4 regions of the Agrobacterium sp. 20P9.1.2 genome follow, and region 1 is predicted to be linked to each of the others. Evidence: predicted binding sites of a transcription regulator. Region 1 holds the regulator's gene; each other region holds the start of a gene.

Region 1 (7,597 bases):
TGACATCGATCATCGGCTTCGTGGAGCTATCCAAGGCCGGGACTGTCGTCACCAACGCCACCTTCCAGCCCTTCACCGTTTATGGCCTCGTTGCCCTCATTTATTTCGCGCTGTGCTGGCCGCTATCGAAGAGCAGCCAGATTCTCGAAAGGAAGCTTAATGTCGCTCATCGAAATCACTGAAGTCCGCAAGAGCTACGGCACGAACGAGGTGCTGAAAGGAATCAACCTCGATATCGAACCGGGCGAAGTCATCGCGATCATCGGCAAGAGCGGTTCGGGAAAATCGACCCTGCTGCGCTGCGTCAATGGCCTCGAAACTATCTCATCAGGTGCGATCTCGGTCGCTGGCGCCCAGTTTCTGGACGACGAGCTTCACCTGAAAGCACTGCGCCTGAAAGTCGGTATGATCTTTCAGCAGTTCAATCTCTTTCCGCATCTGACCGTCGGCGGCAACGTCATGCTGTCGCAAACGGTGGTGAAGAAGACGCCGAAGGCAGAAGCGGAAGCACTGGCGCGCAAGATGCTGGAACGCGTGGGTCTGGCGCATAAATTCGATGCCTACCCCGACGAACTCTCCGGCGGCCAGCAACAGCGTGTGGCGATTGCCCGCGCCCTCGCCATGCAGCCGACAGCGCTTCTCTGCGACGAAATCACCTCCGCTCTCGACCCGGAACTAGTAGCCGAAGTGCTGGCCGTTGTCCGCGAACTGGCGGCGGAAGGGATGACACTGGTCATGGTCACCCACGAAATGAAATTCGCCCGAGACGTCTGCTCCCGCGTCGTCTTCATGCACGAAGGCAAAGTCCACGAAATCGGCCCACCGGAAGAGGTGTTTTCAGCGCCGAAGACTGCGGAACTCAAGCAGTTTCTCGGTGTGGCGGCGAATTGAGATCGGTGTGATGCGTCATCCTTGGGCTTGTCCCAAAGGATCTAACGAACCCCAACATCAGACGTGGGTAGATAATCGGGACAAGCCCGAGCATGACGGTCTAGAAACGACAGATATGAAAAAAGCCGGGCGTTGACCCGGCTTTCCATTCATTCGTTGCTTACAAGCTTAGCGCTTGGAAACCGGCACGTAGTCGCGCTTTGCTTCGCCAGTGTAGAGCTGGCGTGGGCGGCCGATGCGCTGCTGTGGGTCTTCGATCATTTCGTTCCACTGTGCGATCCAGCCGACGGTGCGGGCGAGAGCGAAGAGGACGGTGAACATGGTCGTGGGGAAGCCGAGAGCCTTGAGCGTGATGCCGGAGTAGAAATCGACATTCGGATAGAGCTTCTTTTCGACGAAGTACGGGTCGGAAAGGGCGATCTTTTCCAGCTCGAGAGCGACCTGCATGATTGGATCGTCGGAGTTGCCGGTGGCTTCCAGCACTTCGTACATCGTCTTCTGCATGATCTTGGCGCGCGGATCGTAGTTCTTGTAAACGCGGTGGCCAAAGCCCATCAGGCGGAACGGATCGTTCTTGTCCTTCGCGCGGGCGATATATTCCGGAATACGGTCAACCGAGCCGATTTCGTTGAGCATGTTGAGCGCAGCTTCGTTCGCGCCGCCATGGGCAGGGCCCCAGAGGCAAGCGATGCCGGCAGCGATACAGGCGAACGGGTTTGCACCGGACGAACCAGCGAGACGAACCGTAGATGTCGATGCGTTCTGCTCATGGTCGGCATGGAGAATGAAGATGCGGTCCATGGCGCGGGCCAGAACTGGATCGACCTTGTAATCTTCACATGGCACGGCAAAGCACATGTTGAGGAAGTTGGATGCGTAATCCAGATCGTTCTTCGGGTAAACGAAGGGCTGGCCGATGTGGTACTTGTAGGCCATTGCCGCAATCGTCGGCATCTTCGCGATCATGCGCAGCGATGCAACCATGCGCTGGTGCGGATCGGTGATGTCGGTGGAGTCGTGATAGAAGGCAGACAGCGCGCCGACCGTGCCGCACATGACGGCCATGGGGTGGGCGTCGCGGCGATAGCCGGTGAAGAAGCGGCTCATCTGCTCATGCACCATAGTGTGGCGCGTTACGCGGGTATCGAAGTCCTTCTTCTGTGCAGTCGTTGGCAGTTCACCGTAAAGCAGCAGATAGCAGGTTTCTAGGAAGTCGCCCTGTTCGGCCAGCTGCTCGATTGGGTAGCCGCGGTGCAGCAGAACGCCTTCGTCACCATCGATATAGGTGATCTTGGATTCGCACGATGCTGTCGATGTAAAGCCTGGGTCGTAGGTAAAGGTGCCGGTGTGCTTGTAAAGCGTTCCGATATCAACGACCTTGGGTCCGATCGTGCCTTCTCGTACAGGAAGATCGACTTTACTATCGCCGAGAGTCACTGTCGCGCTATTTTCCGTCATACCATACCTCCGAAATATGCAGGCGATGCGGGGTGACGCATCAGCCAGTTAAGCGTCAGCGATTTAGCTATATGATCTCCGCGCCAATGCCAAGCTATCCAAAGGGCAAATTGTGCATTGCGACACGCCAATATCCCGAAATGGGGCATTTCATGGGAACAGTGTTTCATTCTAGGTCAATGCTTCCTTAATCGCGCAAGTGGTTGCAATCTGCCTTTCAGGGTTGCAAACTAAAAGCTTGCGGCAAGGGGCGCCGGGGCGTGAACACTAGGGAAGAACAGCAGCATTTCCGCCTGGCGGAAACGGGCTTCGTTGCGCAAACGGAACTCGATGACTTGCTGTTGCCGTTGCATGTTTCCCGGGGTGCGCTGGTTGCGCAGGATGGACTTGCCTCCACGCCGCCGGCCATCATTTTCAGGCTGAGATGCTGGTTTGTGCGGTGCATTGAAATTGAGGCTGCGCACCGGCAGGACTTTCTCTTCATTCCCGTCTTCATTGCCGCAGGCGCAGCACTTTGGTTCAGCCTGCCTGTCACGCCATCGCACTGGTTTCTACTGGTTTTGGCAATTGGCGTTGCGGCCATGGCGGGTGCGCTTTTTTACCGACCCGGGGCGACGTCTGCCATTTTGAAAGCCAGCGCATTCGTGCTGCTCGGCATGCTGCTGGCGGACTGGGAAACACGGCGGGCGGCGACCACCATTCTCGATACGCCTGCGACGACGACGATTACCGGCACGGTGGAGCGGCGGGAACTGGATGCGCGGGGTAACTGGCGCTATGTGGTTGCGCTGCAATCCACCTCCGCACCCAAACTGTCGCGCCCGCCGGAACGGGTATCACTGGTGTCGCGCAGCCGGCATGAGGCAATCGGCATCGGCCAGACGATCAGCGGCAAGGCGCGGCTTTCACCGCCCTCCGGCCCGGCGTTGCCGGGGTTGAATGATTTTGCCTTTGCATCGTTTTTCGATGGCATCGGCGCGACGGGCTATTTCTATGGCCCGCCCAGGACGGTGGCAGGAATGCCGGGTGAGCAGGGCACTAAGACCTGGCTGCAAAGCGCTGACAGTTGGCTTTACAAGCTCCGAAGCCAGATCGCACAGCGCATTCGCAACCTGATCGGCGGCGATGCGGGAGCCTTTGCGGCATCCATTGTCACCGATGAGAGACGTGCGATTTCTGTCGAGACGATGGAGGCGCTGCGCGTTTCCGGCCTTGCGCATATCGTGGCCATCTCCGGCCTGAACATGGCGCTTGCCGCCGGTATTTTCTTCATCGGCATGCGCACCACCTTTAGCCTGTTTCCCGGTTTCTCGCAGCGTTGGCCGGTCAAGAAAATATCCGCTTTTGCGGCACTGCTCATGACGCTTGCCTATTACCTGATTTCGGGTTTTGCAGTTTCGGCGGAGCGCGCGTGGTTGATGATGTCCATCATGCTCATTGCCGTGCTCGTGGACAGGCCTTCGATCAGCCTGCGAAACGTCGCACTTTCCGCCATCGTCATCATCGTTCTGTCACCGCATGAGGTGATGGGGCCGAGTTTCCAGATGTCCTTCGCCGCGACACTGGCGCTGGTGTCCGGCTATGCGTTCTGGAGCAGGTGGCGCGGCGAGAGGGAAAGGCTCGTGATCAGCCGTCCGCCATGGTGGCTTTCGGTGTCGCAGAAGGCGGCGACGATCATCGGTGGTGTCGTCATAACGTCACTGATCGGTGGCATCTCGACGGCGATCTATTCTATCGAACATTTTCACCGCATCACCACCTACGGGCTGGCCGCCAATCTGGCCGCAATGCCGGTCATGTCGCTGATCGTCATGCCTTTTGCACTGGTGGGAATGCTGCTGATGCCCTTCGGTCTAGATGGGCCGTTTCTGAAGGTCATGGGTTACGGCATGGCAATGGTGATTGAAATTGCCAAGACGGTTTCGAGCTGGGGCGGCGACGCGACCATCGGGCGGCAGAATGGCTGGTTTCTGGGTGTCTCCACGGCGGGATTTCTGATCATCGCGCTGCTGCGCACGCGGCTTGCTCTGATCGGGCTGCCGCTGATCGCCGCCGGATTCGCTATGCTGGTGACGGAGCAATGGCGCAGCAAACCCGATCTGCTGATTTACGAAGATGGCTCGCTGGTTGCGTTGCTGTCGGCGGATGCCGTCGCGACGACGAAGCCCCGTGCCTCCGGTTTCATCTATGATCAATGGGCAAGGGCGGTGCCATTGCCAGAGCAGCATGTTAGCCCAAGAATGCTGGATGTGGTGAAGTCACTCACCGTTGACGCCGCGCAAGAGGCTGGCGAGGCCGCCGGTCGTAGGCCTCGTCTGAGTGATGAGGATAAGGTGCGGGCCGCCAGAGAAATCAAAGAGGCCTTATCGGGTACGGATCGCTTCACCTGCCGTAAAGACCAATGGTGCGTTGCGACGTCAAAGTCCGGCGTGGCCGTCGCGATCATTCTGGATACGGCGCTCACGGGAGCGGGTTGCGATCTCGCCGATCTGGTGGTGACGACCCGCAGGGTGCCTTTTTCCACATGTCGATCCGGCGCGATCCTCATCAGCAGCGAAACCTTGCGGCGCACGGGCTCCATGGAAATATGGCTTGGTGAAAAGGGTAAGTCTGTGCTGCGCGCCGAAGCGGCGATGCAGGATATGGACCGCTTCTGGACAAGGCACCGTAGCTATGACTGGCGCAAAGGCGATTTCGACGCGTCAGTGCCGGAGCATATCGAAAGAATGCTATCGAACGCCCCGTGATATGCTTCATTCAAAGGTGCCGCTTGCGCGCTTTGCGACACCTTCTGACTCGTTTTCACACAGACCGTTTTACATAGCCAAGTCGGTATTTTCGTTCGAAACAGACGCCGTTCCATATCTCACGACTTCAAGCGCAAATCCGCCAGCCATTCTCCGATGCCTTTGGCTTCCGCCTCGTGTTCTGCATCGCGCCACGGTTCCAGCAAGGCCGCATCCTGCCATTCCTGCATTGCGGGGAGGGTGAGGAGACGGTTCTTGTAAGCCTCGGCCTCGGGCGACAAAGTCGTCGCGTAGGTTTGGAAGCGGAAGGCGACGGGGCAAAAAAACGCGTCTACTGCCGTAAATGCGTCTCCCGCCAGGAACGGGCCGCCGAAAGATGTTAGACCTTCCTGCCAAAGTGCGTCGATGCGGGAAATGTCTTTCTTCAGCGCCTCGCCAACCTCGCTAGGTTGAATGCGAAGGCCGACATTCATCGGATGTTCGTTGCGCAATGTCTGAAAGCCGGAGTGCATTTCAGCCGCCGCAGAACGCGACCATGCTCGTGCCTTTGCCTCACCAGCCCAAACGCCACCGTGACGTTCCGCCAGATATTCGATGATCGATAGCGAATCCCATACGGTCAGGTCGTTCTCCACAAGGCAGGGCACCTTGGCCGTCGGAGAAAAAGTTGCGAAATCCTCGGCCGAATTACCGAAGGGCGTCAGCTTTTCGCTGAATGCAATATCGAGTGTCCGCATCAACACCCATGGCCGCAGGGACCAGGAGGAATAGTTCTTGTTGGCAATATAAAGCTCGTACATCTCATATCCCTCGGTTGCAGCACCGTGTTAGCGCGGGAAATTTCGTCGATACAGATGGTTTGCGCGATGGTGGTCTTCAAATTATTTGATGTTTTAGTCGTGTGCCCATGTGGTGACATTAGAAACAGAGGGATCGCAGTCTGAAGCTTCCATTCCGCAACTCAAACTCAGGCAGCGCTTCATACAAAACGTCATCCTAAAAATCATTCATAGACACTCACAAAAACGAGTGATTCGAAAATAGTAAGCCGACTAACCACTTTTGGATATCTGCGCTTACTGTGAGCGCAAATTTCCCCCTGACATGCATGTAATGTGCACTTGTTCGTCATTCGGACCAACGTGCAACTTTGGCTCTAAGACCTCGCGACGTGCCAATCAAAACCAAAAATATTGCGCGCGGGCAGACCTAAAAATCCACCCGCGAAGCTATAGGCAGGAGCAGTTAATGATAGCGGCGGATCAGGCCGACCAGCTTGCCCTGGATCTTCACCCGGTCCGGTCCGAAGATGCGGGTCTCGTATGCAGGGTTTGCGGCTTCGAGCGCGATAGAGGCACCCTTGCGGCGGAAACGCTTCAGTGTTGCTTCTTCGTCATCCACCAGTGCAACGACGATATCGCCCGGATTTGCGGTACTTCCGTCACGAATAATGACCGTATCGCCATCGAAAATACCGGCTTCGATCATCGAATCGCCTTTGACCTCAAGCGCGTAATGCTCGCCCGAACCGATCATATCCATCGGCACCACCACATCATGGGTGTTGTTCTGGATCGCCGAAATCGGCACACCTGCTGCGATTCGACCCATGACGGGGACGCTGACGGAGTTGACGTCGCGGCTGTTCGAGGGGGCAGGTGCGGGCGGTGGCTCCACAGCCTTCAGCTTGCCAAGGCTGCCTTCGATGACGCTTGGTGAAAAGCCGCGTTGGGGCTTGTTGGCGGGCGAATAGGACTCGGGAAGCTTGATGACTTCAAGTGCGCGCGCCCTGTTCGGTAGCCGGCGAATAAACCCGCGCTCCTCAAGCGCTGTAATCAACCGGTGAATGCCGGATTTGGAGGCAAGATCGAGTGCATCCTTCATTTCATCGAAGGATGGCGGCACGCCAGACTCTTTCATTCTTTCATGAATGAACAGAAGCAATTCCTGCTGTTTGCGCGTGAGCATGAAGAAACACCCTTGGAAATTCGAGGCGAAGATTCGCGAAACAAATACAGAACGAACACTATCTGTTCCATATGTGTTCTGCAATCCCTTAAAATTCCGTGAAATTCATTTAAGCATCTGTTGATGAGCGAAATCAGCATCATCGACGCGTCTCATGCGGTCGTAGTGCAGTGACTCGCGGGCATCTTGCTGATAAGTGCGAGGCCAGTACGAGATTTAAGGGTAACTCACCGGCGTTTGCCTCTAAAAGATGCCCTGCTGATTCCGAGGATAGATGATGAGTGTGACGAACAATCTGAAAGTCGTGGTGGGGCAGGGCTCCAAGGCGGTTTCCTTCTCCAACACCGAACGTTTCTCGCTGATTGCCGGGCCGTGCCAGATGGAGAGCCGCGACCATGCCTTCATGATTGCCGAGACCATGGCGGAGCTGTGCGGCAAGCTGGGTATCGGTCTTGTCTACAAGTCGTCTTTCGATAAGGCCAACCGCACGTCCCTGTCGGGCCAACGCGGCATTGGCATCGATAAGGCGCTGG
Region 2 (6,155 bases), on a different contig from region 1:
ATCGCCCCCCTCGCCGCCATTCTTCAGCGCCGCAGCAACCGCATTGGCGGCCTGGTCGCGGGAATAGCCGAGATTGGTGAGCGCCGAGACAGCATCGGCAACGGGCGCAGAGGCCACCCCTTCACCGAGTTCCTGCTTAAGACCGATGGAGGCAGAGGCCTCGCCCGCAAAGGCCGGGGCCTTATTACGCAACTCGGTGACGATGCGCACCGCGACCTTCGGGCCCACGCCAGGCGCACGCGAAACGACCACCTTGTCCTGAAGCGCGATGGCATTGGCGAGTTCAGATGGCGTCAGCGTTGAAAGCACCGCCAGCGCAACCTTGGAACCCACGCCCTGCACGCTCTGCAGCAGGTTGAACCATTCCCGTTCCAGCGCCGTCAGGAAGCCGAACAGTTTCAGCTGGTCTTCGCGCACATAGGTCTCGATGAAAAGGACGATGGCTTCGCCCGGCGAGCCAAGCCGCGAAAGCGTGCGGGCCGAGCAATGGGCCACGTAACAGACGCCATGCACATCGACGAGAACATAGTCGTCGCCAATTTCTTCAATGGTGCCTTTGAGTTTTCCGATCATGGTAACGCCTGTGAAATGAGGAAATCAGCTTGCCGCCAGCACGCGGCGCATGCGCTCGCCTGCCCGGTTGTGCGCGTGGCAAATGGCGATGGCAAGCGCATCGGCAGCGTCATTGCCCTTGAACTCGGCCTTGGGCATCAGAATTTTGAGCATCATGTGAATTTGCTGCTTTTCACCGTGGCCCACGCCGATCACCGCTTTCTTGACGGCATTGGGCGCATATTCCGCCACAGGCAGACCGGCACGGGCCGGAACCAGCATGGCAATTCCGCGCGCCTGACCCAGCTTCAGCGTTGCCACCGCATCCTTGTTGACGAAGGTCTGCTCCACCGCCGCCTCGTGCGGTTGATGGGAATGCACGATTTCCGACAGGCCGTCATGCAACTGGCACAGGCGCGAGGCCAGATCCATATCGCCGTCCGACGTCACTGTGCCGGAGGCCACGAAACGCAGGCTGTTGCCGAGGGTTTCGATGATACCCCAGCCCATTCGCCGCAGCCCGGGATCAATCCCGATAATTCGAATCGCATTTTGCATGTGTCACCCTACCGTTCAGCAGCAAAACCTGCCAGCGATAAGTGAACAAAACGACAACATCCGTCATTTGCGCACAGCTTCTACGCCTGAACGCGGCTCTCACGCCCAAGCGTCGCAAAGTTGGACCAGTTTTTTTGATGCATCGATCAATTCGGCGCGACTGCTCTGGCAAATTCCGCACTGCAACTTACATCGGGTAAAATCTGAAAAATCCCAACAGGAGCGTCCGATGATCCCTTTTTCCATTCTCGATCTGTCGCCCATTGGTGAAGGCGAGAACGTGAGCAAGGCGCTGGAGAATTCGCGCCGCATGGCCATCAAGGCTGAAGAGCAGGGCTATGAACGCATCTGGCTTGCCGAACATCACGGCATGCCGGGCATTGCCAGCGCCGCAACCTCACTCGTCATCGCCCATGTCGGTGCGGCAACCACACGCATCCGCGTCGGCTCCGGCGGCATCATGCTGCCGAACCACTCGCCTCTCGTGATTGCCGAACAGTTCGGTACACTGGCAGCGCTTCTGCCCGGTCGCGTCGATCTCGGTCTTGGCCGCGCGCCGGGAACGGATATGCGCACCGCCCGCGCGCTGCGCCGCAATCTGGATGCGGGCGCTGAAAACTTCCCGCATGATATTGTTGAATTGCAGCGCTACCTCGGCGCGCCGGAACCGGATCAAGCCATTCTGTCCGTGCCCGGCATGCATTCCAATGTGCCGATCTGGCTTCTGGGCTCCAGCATATACAGCGCCCATCTGGCCGCAGCACTTGGCCTGCCCTACTCCTTCGCCTCGCATTTCGCGCCCGATATGCTGATGGACGCCATCGCCATCTACCGCGAACGCTTCCAGCCATCGGCTACATTGCAAAAGCCCTATGTCATGGTTGGCGTTATGGGTGTGGGTGCAGATACGGATGAAGAAGCACAACACCTCTTCACCTCCGCCCAGCAGCAATTCGTCAATCTGCGAAAGAACGTCCGCACCCAGTTCCCACGTCCCGTCGAAACCATGGACGATTACTGGAGCGACATGGAGCGCATCACGGTCGAACACACGCTCAGATATGCGGTGGTCGGCTCGCATGCCACAGTCGAACATAGACTGGGCGAGTTCCTGTCGGAAACGGGCGCGGATGAGCTGATCATCTCCATGCCCGTTCACGACATTCAGAAACGACTTCGTTCGGTCGAGGTCTTCGCCGAAGTCAGAAGCGGCCTGAAACTAGCCGCCTGATCACCTCTCCGCAGACGCTAGCTAAATAAAAAAAGCCTCCGAGCATTTCTGCCGGAGGCTTTCACATGCGTCGGGGCCTCGAAATCAGGCCGAAAGCTTGGCCATGATTTCTTCGGACACTTCGAAGTTCGAATAGACGCTCTGCACATCGTCATCGTCTTCAAGGTTGCCGATGAGCTTCATCAGCGACTGTGCCTTTTCTTCATCGACAGGAACCGTGTTCTGCGGCTTCCAGATGGATTTGACGCTTTCGGCTTCACCGAGAACGGCTTCCAGTGCCTTGGACACTTCGTTCATCGCTTCGAAACCGCAGATGATGGTGTGGCCATCCTCATTGCTTTCAACGTCGTCGGCACCCGCCTCGATAGCAGCTTCCATAACCTTGTCGGCGTCACCAACAGAGGCCTTGTAGGTAATTTCACCGACGCGGTCGAAGGAGAACGAAACAGAGCCGGTTTCGCCCAGCGCGCCGCCAGCCTTGGTGAAGATGGAGCGGACATTGGAAGCGGTGCGGTTGCGGTTGTCGGTCAGCGCTTCGACGATAACCGCCGTACCGCCCGGACCGTAGCCTTCGTAACGCACGTAATCGTAGTTTTCAGCATCTGCACCGGACGCCTTCTTGATGGCGCGGTCGATGTTGTCCTTTGGCATCGACTGTGCCTTGGCGTTCTGCACTGCCAGACGCAACGCCGCGTTCATGCTCACATCCGGCAGACCGGACTTGGCAGCAACGGTGATTTCACGCGCGAGTTTGGAGAACATCTTCGAACGGATCGAATCCTGTTTTCCCTTGCGATGCATGATGTTCTTGAACTGTGAATGGCCAGCCATGGCACCCCTGATCGGATCGTTTGTTTGGATTGCGGTGCTTATAAGTGCGATGGCCCGGCTGTTCAAGCCCACATGCCCACTCTTCTCGCAACGCATCGAAGCGTCTGCCGGCTAGGTTTCTGTCCTTGATCCTGACGACGAGATGCTGGGCAAACCCGTTCCCGTGAACAAGGAAACGCTTTAGGGAACTGAAATCTACTCTCTTCGTTTGGTTACCAGTACGAAAGCGGGCAGCTTTGTCCGTTGATCGTGAGGATAACGAGAAACGTGAAGGAGACCCCTAAATGGTCAGCTTGAGTGAAGCACGCGATGCCCCCGCCCGTCAGCTTTGGGACGAAATCAATTCCGTCCATGCGGGCATGCTGGGCCTTGAAGGCCTTCACAGCCATATGCAGCCCATGGCACCCCACGCCGACCCGAAGACCAACACGATCTGGTTTTTCACCAAAAAGAGCGCCGATCTTGTTCAGACTTTAAAGTCCGGCTCCCGCGCCCACTTCTGCGTCATCGGCAAGGATCATGACTACCACGCCTGCCTCTCCGGCAAGCTGGAAGTTCGCGAAGACAAGGCAAAGCTGGACGAATACTGGAATTCCGTCACCGCCGCCTGGTATGAACACGGCAAGAGCGACCCTGATCTGACGATGCTGGCCCTCCACGTGGATGATGCCGATATCTGGGCATCGACGGACAGCACCCTGAAATTTGGTTGGGAAATCGCCAAGGCAAACATGTCTGACCATAAGGTGCCGGATGTCGGCGTCAGACAGCATCTGGCTTTCGCCTGAAAATTCCCTTTCCCGCCCGTCGCCGGTTCACATGCCTTGCGGCACCAGAATTTGCGGCTGGCGGGGAAGGTTTCTCATAGACACCCTGATAACCGGGTCATTGGCATAAGCGATTTTGAATTGCGGGCCGAACGTGACCAGAAACTGCTCCAGAGCACTCGGCTGGTGCATCGGCAGGATCAGAGCCGACCGTAGCCGCTTCACGATGCGGCTCATACTATCAGCCCCCATCGTCAAACCACCATCGACCGGCACCATCAAAATATCCAGACGCCCGATTTCGGCATATTGCGTTTCCGTCAGCTCGTAATGCAGATGACCCAGATGCCCAATGCAGAGGCCCGCGACTTCGAAAATGAAGATCGAATTGCCATCCTTCTGCAACAACCCGCCGCCGCCCCAGCGGTTGCGGATGTCCGAGGTGACGTTGCGGATATAGACATCACCCACCTGCAATTTATGAACGGCCTTTTCGCCCGGCACATCGCTCCAGCCATGCAGCACATATTTGATCGCCGGGTCCGGATGCAGCGTATAATGCGTGGAATGCGCATTGTTCATGGTCACCACAGTGGGCGTGACGGGCGGACGGTAAATACCATTATAATCGGTAGCTATGGTGACGCCTTCAGGCGAGGTGATCAGAAATGTCGAATGGCCGATATATTGAATCTGCACCTCTTCCTTCGCACTCGCCTGCGCCATCTGAACATCGGACGGCTGAAAGCTGGCAAAGGTCGCGCCCGGCATGGTCTGGGCAATGGCTTGGCACTGGCTGATCGGCGGGCGAGCTGTGGAAGGACGGCTAGGCTGTTGCTGGGCCGATGCGGCAGCGGCCACCAAAAGCCCTGACAATGCGAGCATGAGCATGCGAAGCATCAACACCACTCCCAGAAACGAGATGAGTGCGGGCAGGATGCGGCAAGGGTGGTGGATCGTCCAGACGCAAGAGGTGGATGGCGCTCACAATGTCGTCATTGCGTTTTTAGATATTGAGGTTTTTGGGTGTGGCTTACCCCCCTCTGCCCTGCCGGGCATCTCCCCCTCAGGTGGGGAGATCGACTCGCGGCGACCTCCCACCCACTTCAGATGTCGAAAATGAAGCGATGTCGGAGCGCCCAGCCGATCTCCCCCCTTGAGGGGGAGATGTCCGGCAGGACAGAGGGGGGTAAACCCCACCCGCCGCCATCTAACTAACAACACGCATCAAACCCAAAACGCCGGAACCGTCTCCGCCAACCTCGGCCCAATCCGCAACGGCGCGATCTTCTCCGCCAACCCGGTACGATCCGATATCTCTACACCAACGCCGCAAATCGTCGCCGGACCGCTCGCCGCTTCGAAACGGCCCTTCGGCATCTTGGAAATAAACCGGTTGATCGGTTCTTCCTTTTCCATGCCGAGCGAGGAATCGTAATCGCCGCACATGCCGGCATCGGACATATAGGCCGTGCCGCCATTCAGGATTTGCGCATCCGCCGTCGGCACATGGGTGTGGGTTCCCACCACGAAGCTGGCGCGGCCATCGACGAAATGGCCGAAGCACTGTTTCTCGCTTGTCGCTTCGGCATGAAAATCGAACACGATCGCATCGGCCTGCTCACCCAGTGGGCAGGCACCCAGAATGCTTTCCGCCGAGCTGAAGGGATCGTCCAGTTCCGGGTGCATGAAGACGCGGCCCATGATGTTGGCAACCAGAATGCGCGCGCCATTGCGGCCATAAAACAGGCCGGAGCCCTTGCCGGGCGTACCTTTGGGGTAATTGGCAGGCCGCAGAAACTGGTCGTGCCGTTCGCAGAAGGAAACGGCCTCTTTCTGGTCCCAGACATGGTTGCCGGTCGTCACCACATCGGCACCGGCATTGATCGTCTCGAGATAGATCTCTTCGGTGATGCCGAAGCCGCCAGCGGCGTTCTCGCCATTGACGATGACGAAGTCCAGCTTGAGATCGGAGATCAGCCCCGGAAGACGCTCCCACACCGCCGTGCGGCCCGTCTTGCCAACCATATCCCCGAGAAACAGTAATCTCATTCCGCCGTCCTGCCCGCCATCTTGTCATTGAAATACCGCATACCGCTCTCGGTCAGAACGGCATCCAGCGCCACATCGTGCGGCTCCGCGGGCACTGATGGCACTTCCTGGCAGTCGAATGCAATGCCGATGAGGGTTGTATCAAGACCTTTTGCATGGAGTTT
Region 3 (7,597 bases), on a different contig from region 1:
ACGCGCGACGGCGGGCCTTGCCAATTCCACCTTCATCTTCGTGCTGCCCGGCTCTCCCGGCGCTTGCAAGGATGCGTGGGACGGCATTTTGAAAGCGCAGCTGGATTACCGCCACATGCCCTGCAACTTCGTGGAAATCATGCCGCGTCTGGATGAGCATCTGAAGCGCGGCAAGGCGCAAGGGTAATTACCGCGCGGCGCGCAGCACCCAGGAAGGAATAAGCTCGGCGCTGAGGCGGCGGGTCTTTTGCGATTTCGGAAAATGATCGAGCGGCATGCCGGATTTGGCAATCGACAGAGCTTCGTCCTTGCGCAGCAACAGGCCGTATTCCAGCGGCGGTCTGCGGCGAATAAAACGCGACAGAAACGATGGCCGATAATGACGCGAGGGCGCAAAGCGGGCGGCCAGCTTGTTCAGCGCCGTATATTCGCTGATATCCTCGATCCAGCCGCTTTGCGGGCGGCTGCCCGGCTCCATCATCAAAATCCACTCACCGCGCGCAGATGCGATGATATCCCGGATGTCCCATTCCGTATGAAAGCGGCAACCGGCAGCTTCCGCGACGCGTGAGGAACCATCGCTGGAGGCGTGATCCAGCACAATGACGTCACTGATCAGCCCTTCCACAGCGCCCGAAACGAGCGTGGAGAGGGTGTGAGCAAGCTCCGGCTCCTGATCCCGGCATTCCATGATGACTGTCAGCATATGTCTATCAGCTTGTGTTCCGTTATGAGCGATAAATTGAAGAGGTTGATCGACCTACAACATTTCATCGATAAAATTCCTACCGCAATGCAAAAGAAATAGCTATCGCGCGTTTCAGCATTTTGTTCTTGTCTTGTTCTCATTTCTCGGTTAAGAATCTGGGCATCCACCAAGCCGGTTTCATGCCGGTCAGGAGCATCCAGATGAGACAACATGTGCTTTCCGGGCAGGCTGCCTTCCAGCCGGGCCATACGCCAGATATTGCCAATGCACTGGCCGATGCGTCCGGTCTGCGGATCGAGATCGACCGTCGTCGCGGGCGTGGTGCGGGCATCAATCCCGGCGGGCGTTTCGAGCCTCTGCAGCATGAGCCTGTCGATGATGGCTGGCAGATCATCGAGGAACTGCCGGAGTTTCGTACCGAAGTGCAGGTGGAAAAGCCACGCACGATCATCACCCGCAATGATTCGCCGGATATTCCCTTTGACCGGTCCATCAATCCCTATCGTGGTTGCGAGCATGGCTGCATCTATTGTTTCGCGAGGCCAAGCCATAGCTATATGGGCCTGTCGGCAGGGCTGGATTTCGAGGCCAAGCTGTTTGCCAAGCCGGACGCCGCAAAGCTTCTGGAACGTGAACTGGCCAAGCCGGGATACAAGGCGCGGGTGATTGCCATCGGCACCAATACCGACCCATACCAGCCTATCGAGCGGGAATGGCGCATCATGCGGCAAATCCTCGAAGTGCTGGCCAAGGCCGAGCATCCCGTCGCCATCGTCACCAAGTCGGGGCTGATTACCCGCGATATCGATATTCTCGCACCGATGGCAGCCAAGGGTCTGGTCAAGGTCGGGATTTCGGTCACGACGCTGGATCGCAAGCTCGCCCGCAGCATGGAGCCGCGCGCATCCACGCCCAGCAAACGGCTGGAAGCGATCAAGACGCTGACGGACGCCGGTATTCCCGTTGCCGTCATGATGGCGCCGGTCATTCCAGCACTCAACGATCACGAGATCGAACGGGTGCTGGAGGCTGGAAAGGCGGCTGGAGCGACGGAGGCATCCTATGTGCTGCTGCGTCTGCCGCTGGAGGTTAGCCCGCTGTTTCGCGAATGGCTGCTGCGCAATTATCCGCACCGCTACCAGCACGTCATGTCGCTGGTGCGCTCCATGCGGGATGGCAAGGACTATGATGCCGAGTTCGGCAAGCGGATGAAAGGCGCCGGTCCCTATGCCTGGCAGATCAGCCGCCGTTTCGAAATGACGACGAAGCGGCTGGGGCTCATCCGCCGTGGCATTCAGCTTCGCGACGATCTGTTCATAGCGCCAGGAGGTGCAGGCGTGCAGCTGTCTCTGCTTTGACCTTTCAAGAATACCCATAGCGTCTATGCCCTGCGCTACGGGTTTATGCCCCCGGTATCTGCCGCCTCGCATGGGTGTGCTCTTTCCGCCCCAATTGAAAGAGCATGGAGGTCATGAGACCTTATGCAGCAGCCCTCCGCCCCTTGGGCTGCTGCACAGACCCTGCGACCGGGGGCTTGCAGGAGATCGGTTGCCTGTGCCAGTTTCGCCGCATGAAGCGAAGCACAGCACCCGATTCTCCTGCCCTCTTTGATCTAATCGATACCGGCCCGGATTTCAGCCTGGAACTGGACGCGAAGAAGCGCGGCGAATGGCCGGTGGCCGGTACGGATGAGGCCGGGCGCGGTCCTTTGGCCGGGCCCGTCGTTGCCGCCGCCGTCATTCTCGACCCCGACAATATTCCCGATGGCTTGAACGATTCAAAAAAGCTGTCCAAGGCGCGTCGGGAGTTCCTGTTCGAGCAAATTCTGGAAACATCCATCGTCTCCATCGCCTCATCCGGCCCTGTTTTGATCGACCGCATGAATATATTGCGCGCCAGCCTGGATGCCATGCGCCGCGCCTTGCTTGGCCTTCAGACGGCACCTGCTCTCGTGCTGGCCGATGGGCGGGATATTCCACCGGGCATTCCCTGCACCGGCAAAGCCGTCATCAAGGGTGACGCGCGGTCTGTCTCTATTGCCGCAGCCTCCATCGTCGCCAAGGTCACGCGGGACCGGATGATGGAAAAGGCCGGATCGATCCATCCGGCCTATGGTTTCGAGGCCCATGCGGGCTATGGCACCCCAACGCATCTGCGCGCTATCGAGGCCAATGGACCCTGCCCGCTGCACCGCATGAGCTTCCGCCCCATGCGGGTGGAGTGAGGCGGAAGTCGCTTAACCCGCAAGCCGCATGTCGTAAGCACCACGGTCGCGGCCCTGAGCCGTCAGCTGGAACTGCTGCAACAATTCCCGCAGCTTATCGCTTTCGCTGGCCAGTGCAGATGTTGCAGAGGTCGTTTCTTCCACCATGGCGGCGTTCTGCTGGGTGGTCTGGTCCATCTGGTTGACGGCGGTGTTGAGTTCCGCAAGACCGGTCGCCTGTTCCTGCGCGGAAGAGGCGATTGCACCCATATGTTCGTTCATCACGGTCACATGCCGCTCAATGGTCTTCAGCGCATCACCCGTCTGCTTGACGAGATTGACGCCGTTTTCGACTTCCGTGGATGACTTTCCGATCAGTTCCTTGATTTCCTTGGCGGCCTTGGCGGAACGCTGAGCCAGTTCACGCACTTCCTGCGCGACGACCGCAAATCCCTTGCCAGCTTCACCGGCACGCGCGGCTTCCACACCGGCGTTGAGCGCGAGAAGATTGGTCTGGAAGGCAATCTCATCGATAACGACGATGATGTTGGAAATCTGGCCGGAAGATTGCTCGATGCGGTGCATGGCATCAACCGCAGTCGCGACGACTTCACCGGAGATTTTTGCCGCACGGTTGGCTTCGGTCGCAGCACCGCGTGCATCATTCACACGCTTGGTGGAGTTTGCGACATTTACGGTGATTTCGTCGAGAGCCGCAGCTGTTTCTTCCAGCGTTGCTGCCTGCTGTTCGGTCCGCTTCGAGAGATCGACCGACCCTTCCGCGATTTCGCGGGTGCCATTGTTCATCGTGTCAATGGAATGGGAGATTTCCGACAAGGTCGCGCCCAGCTGCTTGAGCGAGCGGTTGAAATCGTGGCGCAGCTGTTCGAAGTCAGGCGCGAAAACCTCGTTGATCTGGAAAGCGAGATCGCCGGAGGCCAGACGGCGCAGGCCATCTGCCAGACCGGATGTTGCGATGCGCAGCCTCTCCTCGGCATCGGCTTCCGCCTTCCGCTGGGCGGCCAGACGTTCGATTTCGGCCTGCTTGCGGTTCGTGTCGGCCTCGGCCTCCAGCCGCTTGTTTTCGATTGCAGCACGGCGGAACACCTCGACGGCTTCTGCCATCGCACCGACCTCGTCCTTGCGACCGCGAGCGGGAATGGTGATATCCGTATCGCCGTCCGAAAGGCGGCGCATGACGCCCGTCATCCGCCCAAGTGGTCTGGCAATATGGATGTTGCCGAAGAGCGCTGCACCCGCACCGATGGCCAGCGCCAGCGCCAGCGAGATGTAATTGAGCATGGCGGCGGATTCGGCGATGTCAGTGGTGTCATCGCCCTCGCCCCTGACGTCGCCTTCCATATCATCGACAGCGCTCTGCAGCGCGGCCTTCGCGTCGCTATAGGCCGTCAAGGCATCACCCACGAAGCGAGAGCGTGCTTCATCGGCCTTTCCTGCCGCAAGCAGCGCTTTGACGTCGTTCCAGCGGGTTTCGGAGACTTTCCATTTTTCGGTGAAGGATGCGAAATGTTTCTTGTCCGCCTCGTCTACCAGATAGTTCTGGTATTCCTGGAAATCGGCATCGAGTGCGGTGCGCGCTGCCTGCATCTGAGTTTCGAATTGCGACCAGGCCTCAGGCGTTGCGCTGACAATCGAGCTCTGCGCGTTTCTGATATTGCTGACTTCCGTATTGACCTTACCCAGCAGAATGAAGGCTGGCACGCGATCACCAACGATCGTATCGATCTTGCCCCGGATCTGATGGAGCGAAGAAATCGAAAACCCGCCCTGCACGCCTGCAACGAGCAACATGATGCCCGACAGGGCACCTAGAACAAGACCTACCGATATTCGCATGATAATCCCCAGACGCGGAGTGACCCCACCGCTTACACAGTCATGTTTGGATATAAATTTACTGCATGAATAATATTCTCGAGAGGAACGACTTTGCCTTGAGGCCATTTATTAGAACTTTATCTCAAGGCGACATGTTCCTCCCCATGTCGTAATGAATATATTCTATTATCATTATTGAAATTTTATTAAAATTAGAATGGCTGAAAATCACATGACCCAATATCGACCGTATTCAGCGCCGTTTCTTTGATATTTCCAATAACTCATATGGTTCGACTTGCATCGGCTTATCTATTCTCAAATTTTTATTTGAGCACTCGTCAAATCTAGATCAAAAAATCAACCTTAAGAATAGTCCGATTTCCTAATACTCCGCTTTTGACAACGCTCCAGCAAAAAAATGGTTAGGCAAATTGTTCAACCCATCCAGCTTTTCGACAAAGAAAAACCCCCGCCAGTTTCCCGGCAGGGGTTTGAAATCTCTCGATTAAATCTCGGATGCTTCCGAGATAACCGTAGCTTAGTTCAGACGCGTCTTGACGTCGCTGACGGCGGCTTTGAAAAGCTTTGCTTTTGCCGCTGCGGTTGTCTTTTCTGCGATGAGCTTTTCAGAAGCAGCGATGGCGAGATCGACGGCGGCGGCGCGCACGGCACCGATGGCATCGGCTTCTGCCTGCTTGATCTTCTGTTCCGACAGGGCGTTGCGGCGGGCGACGAATTCTTCCGTCTTCACCTTTGCTTCTGCCGTGAGGGCAGCGGCTTCGCGTTCTGCAGCAGCGATGATGTTGGCTGCATCGGCTTCGGCTTCCTTACGCTTGCGCTGATATTCGGCCAGCAGGTGCTGGGCCTCTTCGCGCAGACGCTTGGCTTCCGCCAGCTCTTCCTTGATGTTGCCAGCGCGCTCATCGAGCGAGCTCGCCAGCATGCCTGGAACCTTGAGATAGGCAATCAGGACGAAGAAGAGGATAAGACCGACGAGAGCGAAAAATGTTGCATCGAACGCCATATCAAGCTCCCTTCACTGCGGATGCAGCAGCGACGGCTGCCTTTGCATCCGTGTCCTTGACCTTGGTGCCGATCAGCTGATCGACGATTGCGGTCGCGGTTTCCTCGGCAATGGTGCCGACATCGGCAAATGCTTGGCTCTTGATGCTGTCGATACGGGCTTCCGCAGCGGTCAGCTTCTGGGCCAGTTCGGCTTCGATTGCTGCGCGGTCGGCATCCGCCTTGACTTTCGCGGCTTCGCGGGCGGCAGCGGCAATAGAGCCGGCCTTGGCGCGAGCGGAGCTCAATTCTTTTTCATAGGTTTCGATGGCGGCATCTGCCTCGGCCTTCAGCCGGGATGCTTCATCGAGGTCCTGTGCGATACGGCCGTGACGGTCTTCGAGAATACCACCAACGCGCGGCACGATGACCTTTTTCATGAGCACGTAGAAAAGGCCGAACGAAATGGCCAGCCAAAGAAGCTGGGATGCGTAAGTGGACTGATCGAACGGCGGAAACACTGCGGATGCGTGACCGGCATCATGTGCCACTCCCGTTTCCGTATGCGTTGCTTCCGGAGCGGTCTGACCGACAGCCGGAGTTCCGGTATTCGTTTCACTTGTCGCCGGTGCTGACTGGGCCAAAGCCTCGGTCACGAACATGCTCACCTCCAGGGGTAGTGCAAATGCGAAGGATCACGGCACGCTTGGCGAGCCGTGATCCATACCTGATGCCGATATTAGACAGCGAACAGGAGAAGGAGAGCTACGAGCAGCGAGAAGATGCCCAGAGCTTCCGTAACGGCGAAGCCGAATACCAGACGGCCGAACTGGCTGTCAGCGGCAGACGGGTTGCGCAGTGCGCCCGACAAGAAATCGCCGAAGATACGGCCGAGAGCGAGGGACGTACCAGCCATGCCGAGGCATGCGAGACCTGCGCCGATGTACTTTGCTGCTTCCGCTTCCATGTTAAGCTCCTTAGAATGGGTTGTTGCGGCTATTTTTGACACCCGGTTTTCGGGGCCAGCGACTTTACTTCTCAGTGACCGCCATGCACGGCGTCGTTCAGGTACATGCAAGTCAGTACCGCGAAGACGTATGCCTGCAGGAAGGCGACGAGAAATTCGAGACCGGTCATTGCGACCGTCATGATGAGGGGCAGGATTGCGCCACCGATACCAAGAGCGCCGAGCGCACCCATGGAAGCGACGAAGCCCGAGAAAACCTTCAGCGTGATGTGACCTGCCAGCATGTTCGCAAAGAGACGAACGGAAAGGCTGATCGGACGCGACAGGAAGGAGATGATTTCAATCGATGACACAAGCGGCAGAAGAACCGCCGGAACACCCTGCGGCGCGAAAATGCCGAGGAAGTGCAGGCCATGCTTATAAAAACCGTAAACGACGACCGTTCCGATGACGAGGCACGACAGTGCGAAGGTCACGATGATCTGGCTGGTTACGGTAAAGAAGTACGGGAACATGCCCAGAAGGTTTGCCGTCAGAACGAACATGAACAGCGAGAAGACGAATGGAAAGAAAACCATGCCCTTCTTGCCAGCACCTTCGCGCAGCATGGAGGCGATGAATTCATAGGACATTTCAGCAACGGACTGCATACGACCTGGGATCAGACCGCGGTTCGACGTTGCGAAATAGAGGAAACCGGATGCGGCAGCGACGGTAGCAACCATGAAAAGAGACGCGTTGGTGAACGAAAAATCCACGCCACCGATCTCAATCGGGATGATCGGCTGTACAATGAACTGATGCGTCGGATCGTTTGCCACCGGCTGCCCTCTTTACCTGTTGCCGCACATGACGGCACTTTATCTATCCATGG
Region 4 (7,597 bases), on a different contig from region 1:
TCGCCTGGGTACTGCCGACAAGCTTCGCATCCGCGTTGCAGAATGGCAGCCCGCCGATGGCACGATCCGCAACTGGGATGTCATCAACGGCGATTATGCCGTCGGTGCATCCGGTTCGCTGTCTCTTCCCTTCATTGGTCAGCTGGATGTTGCAGGCAAGACCACGGGTGAGGTTGGCGAGGAAATCGGTGCGCAGCTGCAAAGCAAATTTGCGCTTCGCAATCTTCCGTCCGCTTCCGTCGAGGTCTCGCAGTTCCGTCCCGTGTTCCTCATGGGCGATGTTCAGCAGCCTGGCGAATATCCCTACGCACCCAATCTCACCGTCCTGAAGGCCGTCAGCCTGTCCGGCGGTCTGCGCCGGTCGGATGCCGGTCAGCGTTTTGCCCGTGATTTCATCAATGCCCGCGGCGACGCCGCCGTCTATGATGACCAGCGTGGCCGCCTTCTGGCGAGACAGGCGCGGCTTCAGGCTGAAGTCCGGGGCGACAAGGAAATTACCAAGACGCCTGCGCTTGAAAAGATCATCAATATCGATGCGCTTCTGGAAAGCGAGAATGCTCTCATGAAGTCGCGTAGCGAACGCTATACGCTTCAGTTGAAGGCGCTGACCGATCTGCGGCAGCTTCTGGAAACGGAAGTCGAATCCCTGCAGAAGAAGTCGGAAACGCAGAACCGTCAGCTTCAGCTGGCAAATGAAGACCGCGAGAAGGTCAACCGTCTGAACGAGCAGGGGCTTGCCCTTGCGCAGCGACGGATTTCTGCCGAAGAGCGTGCCGCCGAGGTGGAGTCCACGCTTCTCGATATCGATACATCTTCGCTGCGCGCCAAGCAGGATATCAACAAGGCCATGCAGGACGAGATCAATCTGCGCAATGACTGGGTCGCACAGCGCTCCAAGGAACTGCAGGATACAGAAGCCGAATTGCAGAAGCTGAACCTGCAGCTGGGCACCAGCCGTGAGCTGATTTCTGAGGCGCTGGCGCAATCGGCAGAAGCGATCCGCTTCGATCCATCGGGCAAGTCTGCAACCATCACCTACATCATCGTGCGTGAGGAAGAGGGCAAGTCCAAGGAAATCAAGGCCGATGAAACGACGTCCATCCAGCCCGGCGACGTGATAAAGGTGTCATCAGAAATTCTGATGCAGTGAGGTCGAGATGCGGATTGCCAAATCGGCACTGATCGATCCGGATAAAAACGGCCTTTACGGAACGGCGGCGGTGGCGCTGTCGTTCTTCGTGTTCGCCTATTCATCCAAGTTCGGGCAGGTCTCTATCCTCGCCTATTACGCCGTGTGGTTTCCGCTGGTGCTGGTGGATTACCGGCGCGTTCTGGGCAATTACTTTAAATATCTCTGGATTTTCGCCTTCGGAATTCTCGCCATCCTGTCCAGCTTCTGGTCGGATGCCATGTCTGTGACCATGCGTTCGTCCATTCAATACATGACGCACATCATCTGCGCGCTGATTGCCATGCGGGTGATTTCGATAAGGACACTAACGCGCGGCGCGCTGATCGGGACCATCGTCGTTCTCTTGTATTCGCTGTTGTTCGGCCTTTACCTGTTCGATGCGCTTGATGGCACGGTCAGCTTTGTCGGTGCATTCTCTTCCAAGAACCAGCTCGGGTTCTATGCGTCGCTGGGCGTCATCTTTGCCGCTTCCTCCGTGCTGGTGTTGCGGCAACGGGATATCCTGTGGCTGGGCATTGCCGGGGTCGCGGGTCTGCTTTCCGCCTATTGCCTGCTGGCATCACAATCGGCCACGTCGGTCATCACCACTGCTGCCGTGGTGGCCATGATCATCGGCTTCCTGCCCATGAACATGCTGTCTCCCGGCAATCGCAAGATGATCTTTCTGGCGCTTGTCGGTGCTGGTGGTCTCATAGCCGTGGCATCTCTGCAATTCGGGCTGCTCGATGCCATCCTCGGCATTTTCGGCAAGGATACCACCCTGACCGGGCGCACATACCTCTGGCAGCAGGGCATTGAGGCGGCCAAGGCCTCTCCCATTTTGGGTGTCGGCTATCAGGGCTTCTGGGTTATGGGCTTCTTCGATGCGGAACGCCTCTGGGCCGATTTCTTCATCACCACACGCAGCGGCTTTCACTTCCACAATACCTATATCGAAACCGTCGTTGAAAATGGTTTCGTGGGAATGATCCTGCTTGCAATCGTGCTGTATGGCACCTTGATCGGGCATCTGCGCTCCATTCTGGTGAAGAAAGACGATCCGCAAGGGCTGATCCTGTGCGCGCTATGTGCTCTCTTCGTGGTGCGTTCCTTCGTGGAAATCGACATTATCTTTGCGTATCAGATCGGCTCCTTCCTGCTTTATTATGCGGCGGGGAAGCTGACCCTACCACAGCGGGCACCCGCAGGTGCCGGGCCTTTTTCACGCATTGCCATGCGTCCCGTCGCCGGGCAGTGAGCATTTATAAAAGCCGGTTTTCCGGCTTTTTCTCTTCTCCACAAGACTCCTGTGCCAGCGTTATTGACTCTTTGCTGAAATTGGAACAAAAAGTGAACAGTTAGTATTTTAGCGTGAAATGCTCCTGAAAAGTCTTGTGTCATGCATAAACGCGCAGAACAGCTTGTTGTGGAAGAATTGCGGGAAAGGCTGGAGCGGATCACGCAAGGCCCGGCCCGCCACCAGGAGATTCTGCCCTTCGGTGTTGCCGCACTTGATGACCATCTGCCCGGCGGTGGGTTGAAGCTTGGCAGCCTGCATGAGGTCAGCGGCGGCGGCAACGGTGCGGTGGATGGTGCGGCATCGGCCCTGTTTTCGGCAGGCATAGCGGCGCGTGTGAAAGGCAAAATCTTGTGGTGCGTGACGCGGCCTGATCTGTTCATGCCCGCCTTGACGCAGGCAGGCCTGTCGCAAAACCGGCTGATCATCGTGGAATGCCGGGATGAGAAGGGCGTCTTGGATTGTTTCGAAGAAGGACTGCGCTGTAACGGCTTTGGGGCCGTGGTGGGGGAGGTGTCGAAACTGCCGATGAACACGTCCCGGCGTCTGCAACTGGCGGCGGAAGCCTCCGGTGTCGTCGGTCTTGCCATTCGCCGCTGGCGTCATCCATCCGGTGCCGTCGAGTTCGGACAGCCGACCGCTGCCGTGACCCGCTGGCGTATTTCCGTGCGGCCTTCCACGCCACTGCCCGTGCAGGGGGTGGGGAGGGCGCGTTGGTTTCTGGAGCTTTTGCGCTGTCGTGGCGGCGAATGTGCCGATTTTGAAGTGGAAGCCTGTGATGCAAAGGGTTGTCTCGCTCTACCTGCCGACATGGTCGACAGACCGATATCGCAGGGCGCTTGGCAAACAAGCGCCAGCGCTTGATCGTCCGGTCGTCATGATCGCCAGACAGGGAAGTCGCCGCGTTATCGCCGCGCAGGATGTGGCTGCGACCTCTGCGGGTTTGCGGCTCGGCATGCCCGTCAGCAAGGCACAGGCCATCATTCCCGACCTCATCGTTGAGGAATTGCAGCCAGCCGACGACGCCAAGGCGTTGCGCGATCTCGCCTTCTGGTTCCTGCGCATCTATGCGCCCATCGTCGCGCCCGATCCGCCAGATGGTCTGGTACTGGATACGACAGGCGCAGACCATTTGCATGGCAACGAGCTGTTGATGCTGACCGGCATGGTCAACCGCTTGCACGGGCTCGGCTTTACGGCGCGCGCTGCGATTGCCGATAGCTGGGGGGCAGCACATGCGCTTGCCCGTTTCGGAAAAGAGCCTGTGACCATCGTGCCGCAACATGGGGCCACAGCCGCCCTCGCAGCATTGCCCTTGGCGGCACTGCACCTTGAGCCGAGGATCGTGGCCGACCTAAAAGTGCTGGGTTTTCGCACCATTACAGAGCTTATGGCGACGGCGCGTGCGCCGCTTACATTACGGTTCGGCCCGGAAATCGGGCGCAGGCTGGATCAGGCCCATTGTCTGCTGTCAGAACCCATCGAACCGATCCGCATCCCGGAACTGGTCGAGGCCTTCCGCTTCTTTGCCGAACCGATTTCCGCTGCCGAGACCATTGCGCGATACACCGAAAAGCTCGTTCGCCAGCTTTGCATCGGGCTGGAAAAACGCGGCCTTGGCGCAAAGCGTGTCGATCTGGTGCTGCACCGGGTCGATAGCGGCTTGCAGGCCATCCGTGCAGGAACGTCGAAGCCGGTTCGCGATGTCAAACAGCTGACCCGCCTTTTGTGCGACCGGATCGATACGATCAATCCCGGTTTCGGTATCGAAAAAATGACGCTGACGGCAACGCACGCGGAAGCACTTGTGCTGGGGCAAGCGCGTTCCACCCTGCTGGATGATGCGAAGGCTGATATCGGCGAAACCGTCGATGTCATCATCAACCGTGGTCACAAGGTCTATCGTTACGCCGCTGTCGCCAGCGACGTGCCGGAACGTTCCATTCAGATGGTTGCCGCACAATCTGCCGATGATACCCTCGGCTGGCCGGACCACTGGCCTCGCCCGGTACGCCTTTTTGCCCGCCCGGAACCGATCCAGACCATGGCGCTGCTGCCGGACCATCCTCCCAAAAGCTTCACCTGGCGCGGCATCCGTCGTCTGGTGAAACGCGCCGATGGGCCGGAGCGCGTGTTCGGCGAATGGTGGAAACGCGACCGCGAACAGGCCGCCGTTCGCGATTATTTCATGGTGGAGGATGAGAGCGGCGAACGTTTCTGGATTTTTCGCTCCGGTGATGGCGAACACGCTAATACTGGCTCTCAGCTCTGGTTCATGCACGGGCTATTTGGATGAGCGACCATTACGCCGAACTTCAGGTGACGTCGCATTTCTCGTTTCTGCGAGGCGTCAGCTCCTGCGAGGATTTGTTCGCGCAGGCGAAAGCCCTCGGCATCGAGGCGCTGGGCATCGTGGACCGCAACAGCCTCACAGGCATCCCGCGCGCCCATGAAGCGGCAGAAAAAACCGGCATCCGGCTTGTCGTCGGGTGCCGGCTCGACTTGGAAGACGATATCTCCGTACTGGTCTATCCCACCGACCGCGCCGCCTATGGTCGATTGTGCCGTCTGCTCACCCACGGCAAAAAAGATGCGGCAAAGGGCAAGTGCGATCTGACATGGAGCGATCTGGTCACCTATGGCGAGGGACTGCTGGTCATCTTCCTGCCGGACCTTGTGGATGACGCTCTGTCCATCCGGCTGCGGCGCTTGAAAGCGGATTTCGGGGGCCGTGCCTATGTGGCCATGAGTCTGCGCCGCCGCCCGAACGATCATGTCCGCCTCTATGATCTTTCGCGCATGGCGGAGCGCATCGGCGTTTCCACCGTCGTTACCAATGATGTGCTGTTTCACGAACCGGAACGCCGAATGTTGCAGGATGTCGTCACTTGCATCCGTCACAATTGCACCATCGACGATGCCGGTTTCCGGCGGGAGCGACATGCCGACCGCTACCTGAAACCGCCACAGGAAATGCACCGGCTGTTTTCGGCCTATCCCGGCGCTCTCAGGCGAACGCTGGAGATTGTGCGAAGGTGCAAGTTTTCGCTCAAAGAGCTGAAATATCAATATCCTGAAGAAAACATCCTCCCGGGATTGAGTGCGCAGGAAGCGCTAGAGAAATACGTCTGGGATGAAGTGCCGGGAAAGTATCCGGATGGTCTGCCCGAAAAGGTGGAAAAGACCCTCAAACATGAACTGGCGATCATCGCCAAGAAGAAATACGCCCCCTATTTTCTCACCGTGAATGCCATCGTCCGTAAGGCACGGGAAATGGAGATTCTGTGTCAGGGCCGCGGCTCGGCGGCCAATTCTGCTGTTTGTTTTGTATTAGGCATCACCGCCATCGACCCGAAGGAAAGCGACCTTCTGTTCGAGCGCTTCGTCTCGGAAGATCGTGACGAGCCTCCGGATATCGATGTCGATTTCGAACACCAGCGGCGCGAGGAGATCATCCAGTGGATTTACAATCACTATGGACATGACAAGGCAGCACTTTGCTCTGTCATCAGTCGATATCGCGGCAAAGGTGCCATTCGCGATGTCGGCAAGGTGCTGGGCTTGCCGGAAGACCTGACAAAACTCATGTCCTCGCAAATCTGGTGGTGGACAGAGGATGCGGGTGAGAAAGAGGCTAAGGACCTCAACATCAACCTCAATGACCGCCGCGTCAAGCTGGCCTTCGATCTTGCAAGGCAACTCATTGGCACGCCACGTCACCACAGCCAACATCCCGGTGGTTTCGTGCTGACCCATGACCGACTGGATGAACTCGTCCCCATTCTGCCAGCCGCCATGGATGATCGGCGCATCATCGAATGGGACAAAGATGATATTGAGGTCGTTGACTTCATGAAGATGGATTGCCTCGCACTAGGCATGTTGTCCTGCATGCGTCGAGCTTTCGACATGCTAACGGTTCGAAAAGGCGAGAAATTTGAGCTAACCAGCATCAAGAATGACGATAAGCCAACCTATGACATGATCTGCAAGGCCGACACCATCGGGACCTTCCAGATCGAGAGCCGCGCGCAAATGTCCATGCTGCCGCGACTAAGGCCCCGCGAACTTTACGACCTCGTCATTCAGGTGGCGATTGTACGGCCCGGTCCCATTCAGGGCAATATGGTCCACCCCTATCTCAAAAGGCGGCAGGAAAAAGCGCAAGGGAAAACAATCGAGTATGAGCATCCCATGCTCAAACAAGTCCTTTGGAAGACGCTGGGTGTCCCGCTCTTTCAAGAGCATGCCATGCGACTCGCGATTGATTGTGCGGGCTTTTCTGCCAATGAAGCCGACCAGTTAAGGCGGGCAATGGCGACCTTCAAGAATGTCGGAACGATTGCCAATTTCGAAAAGCAACTGGTCAGTGGCCTCATTAAAAATAAATTCCCGGAAGAGTTCGCGAAACGGCTCTTCGAGCAGATCAAGGGCTTCGGCAGCTACGGTTTCCCTGAAAGCCACGCCGCCTCCTTCGCCCTGATCGCCTATGCATCCGCATGGGTGAAGTGCCATCACCATGATATTTTCTGCACCGCTCTTTTGAACTCGCAACCCATGGGCTTCTATGCCCCGGCGCAACTGGTCCGCGATGCGCAAAATCACGGTGTCGTCGTGCGCCCGGTCTGCATCAACACCAGCCGTTGGGATTGTGCGCTGGAAGAAAAAGTCGGACCGGAACGCAATGCCGTGCGGCTCGGCATGTGTCTGGTCAAGGGGCTGTCCAACAAGCGCGCAGGCGATATCATCGCGTGTCGTGAGGACCGGCCATTTGTATCCATCGATGATCTGTGGCGAAGGGCCGGTGTTCCCGTCGATGCATTGGTTGCCCTTGCCGAAGCCGATGCGTTCCTGCCATCGCTTGGCCTTTCCCGGCGTCAGGCTCTCTGGGCCATCAAGGCGCTGCGGGATGAGCCGCTGCCTTTGTTTGCGGCGGCGGCCACGCGCCAGAACAGCGTGATTTCGGAACTGAGCGAGCCGGAGGTTGCCCTGCGGCCCATGACGGCTGGCGGCGAGGTGGTGCAGGATTACGGCCATGTCGGCTTGACCCTGCGTCAACATCCGATGGCGTTTCTGCGCGACGATCTTTCCCGGCGGCGCATCACCACCTGTGCGCAGGCCGTCAATGC

What was found. Region 1 encodes LexA, which represses DNA repair genes until DNA is damaged. Its sites were predicted from a motif close to TGTTCNNNNTGTGTTCNG; they were not measured.
Region 2: ruvC (crossover junction endodeoxyribonuclease RuvC) is a predicted target of LexA. The motif match lies at 1,152-1,169, and genes of this name have one in related genera.
Region 3: AC27VJ_RS02960 (PA0069 family radical SAM protein) is a predicted target of LexA. The motif match lies at 830-847, and genes of this name have one in related genera.
Region 4: AC27VJ_RS16350 (ImuA family protein) is a predicted target of LexA. The motif match lies at 2,511-2,528, and genes of this name have one in related genera.

Annotation. Positions count from the first base shown of each region.
Region 1 is NZ_JBYOKI010000003.1:175,616-183,212, reverse strand. It holds gene AC27VJ_RS10265 (amino acid ABC transporter permease) at 1-182, shown strand, start outside; gene AC27VJ_RS10260 (amino acid ABC transporter ATP-binding protein) at 160-891, shown strand; gene gltA (citrate synthase) at 1,060-2,349, opposite strand; gene AC27VJ_RS10250 (ComEC/Rec2 family competence protein) at 2,610-5,096, shown strand; gene AC27VJ_RS10245 (glutathione S-transferase family protein) at 5,216-5,896, opposite strand; gene lexA (transcriptional repressor LexA) at 6,342-7,064, opposite strand; gene kdsA (3-deoxy-8-phosphooctulonate synthase) at 7,342-7,597, shown strand, end outside.
Region 2 is NZ_JBYOKI010000004.1:306,344-312,498, reverse strand. It holds gene ruvA (Holliday junction branch migration protein RuvA) at 1-573, opposite strand, end outside; gene ruvC (crossover junction endodeoxyribonuclease RuvC) at 598-1,110, opposite strand; gene AC27VJ_RS14130 (LLM class flavin-dependent oxidoreductase) at 1,340-2,341, shown strand; gene AC27VJ_RS14125 (YebC/PmpR family DNA-binding transcriptional regulator) at 2,426-3,172, opposite strand; gene AC27VJ_RS14120 (pyridoxamine 5'-phosphate oxidase family protein) at 3,457-3,960, shown strand; gene AC27VJ_RS14115 (MBL fold metallo-hydrolase) at 3,988-4,842, opposite strand; gene AC27VJ_RS14110 (TIGR00282 family metallophosphoesterase) at 5,167-5,991, opposite strand; gene AC27VJ_RS14105 (5-formyltetrahydrofolate cyclo-ligase) at 5,988-6,155, opposite strand, start outside.
Region 3 is NZ_JBYOKI010000001.1:614,358-621,954, reverse strand. It holds gene moaB (molybdenum cofactor biosynthesis protein B) at 1-187, shown strand, start outside; gene AC27VJ_RS02965 (glycosyl transferase) at 188-706, opposite strand; gene AC27VJ_RS02960 (PA0069 family radical SAM protein) at 910-2,067, shown strand; gene rnhB (ribonuclease HII) at 2,280-2,933, shown strand; gene AC27VJ_RS02950 (HAMP domain-containing methyl-accepting chemotaxis protein) at 2,946-4,769, opposite strand; gene AC27VJ_RS02945 (F0F1 ATP synthase subunit B) at 5,293-5,778, opposite strand; gene AC27VJ_RS02940 (F0F1 ATP synthase subunit B) at 5,780-6,418, opposite strand; gene AC27VJ_RS02935 (F0F1 ATP synthase subunit C) at 6,496-6,723, opposite strand; gene AC27VJ_RS02930 (F0F1 ATP synthase subunit A) at 6,795-7,544, opposite strand.
Region 4 is NZ_JBYOKI010000005.1:323,888-331,484, forward strand. It holds gene AC27VJ_RS16340 (polysaccharide biosynthesis/export family protein) at 1-1,150, shown strand, start outside; gene AC27VJ_RS16345 (O-antigen ligase family protein) at 1,158-2,429, shown strand; gene AC27VJ_RS16350 (ImuA family protein) at 2,571-3,332, shown strand; gene AC27VJ_RS16355 (Y-family DNA polymerase) at 3,247-4,764, shown strand; gene AC27VJ_RS16360 (error-prone DNA polymerase) at 4,761-7,597, shown strand, end outside.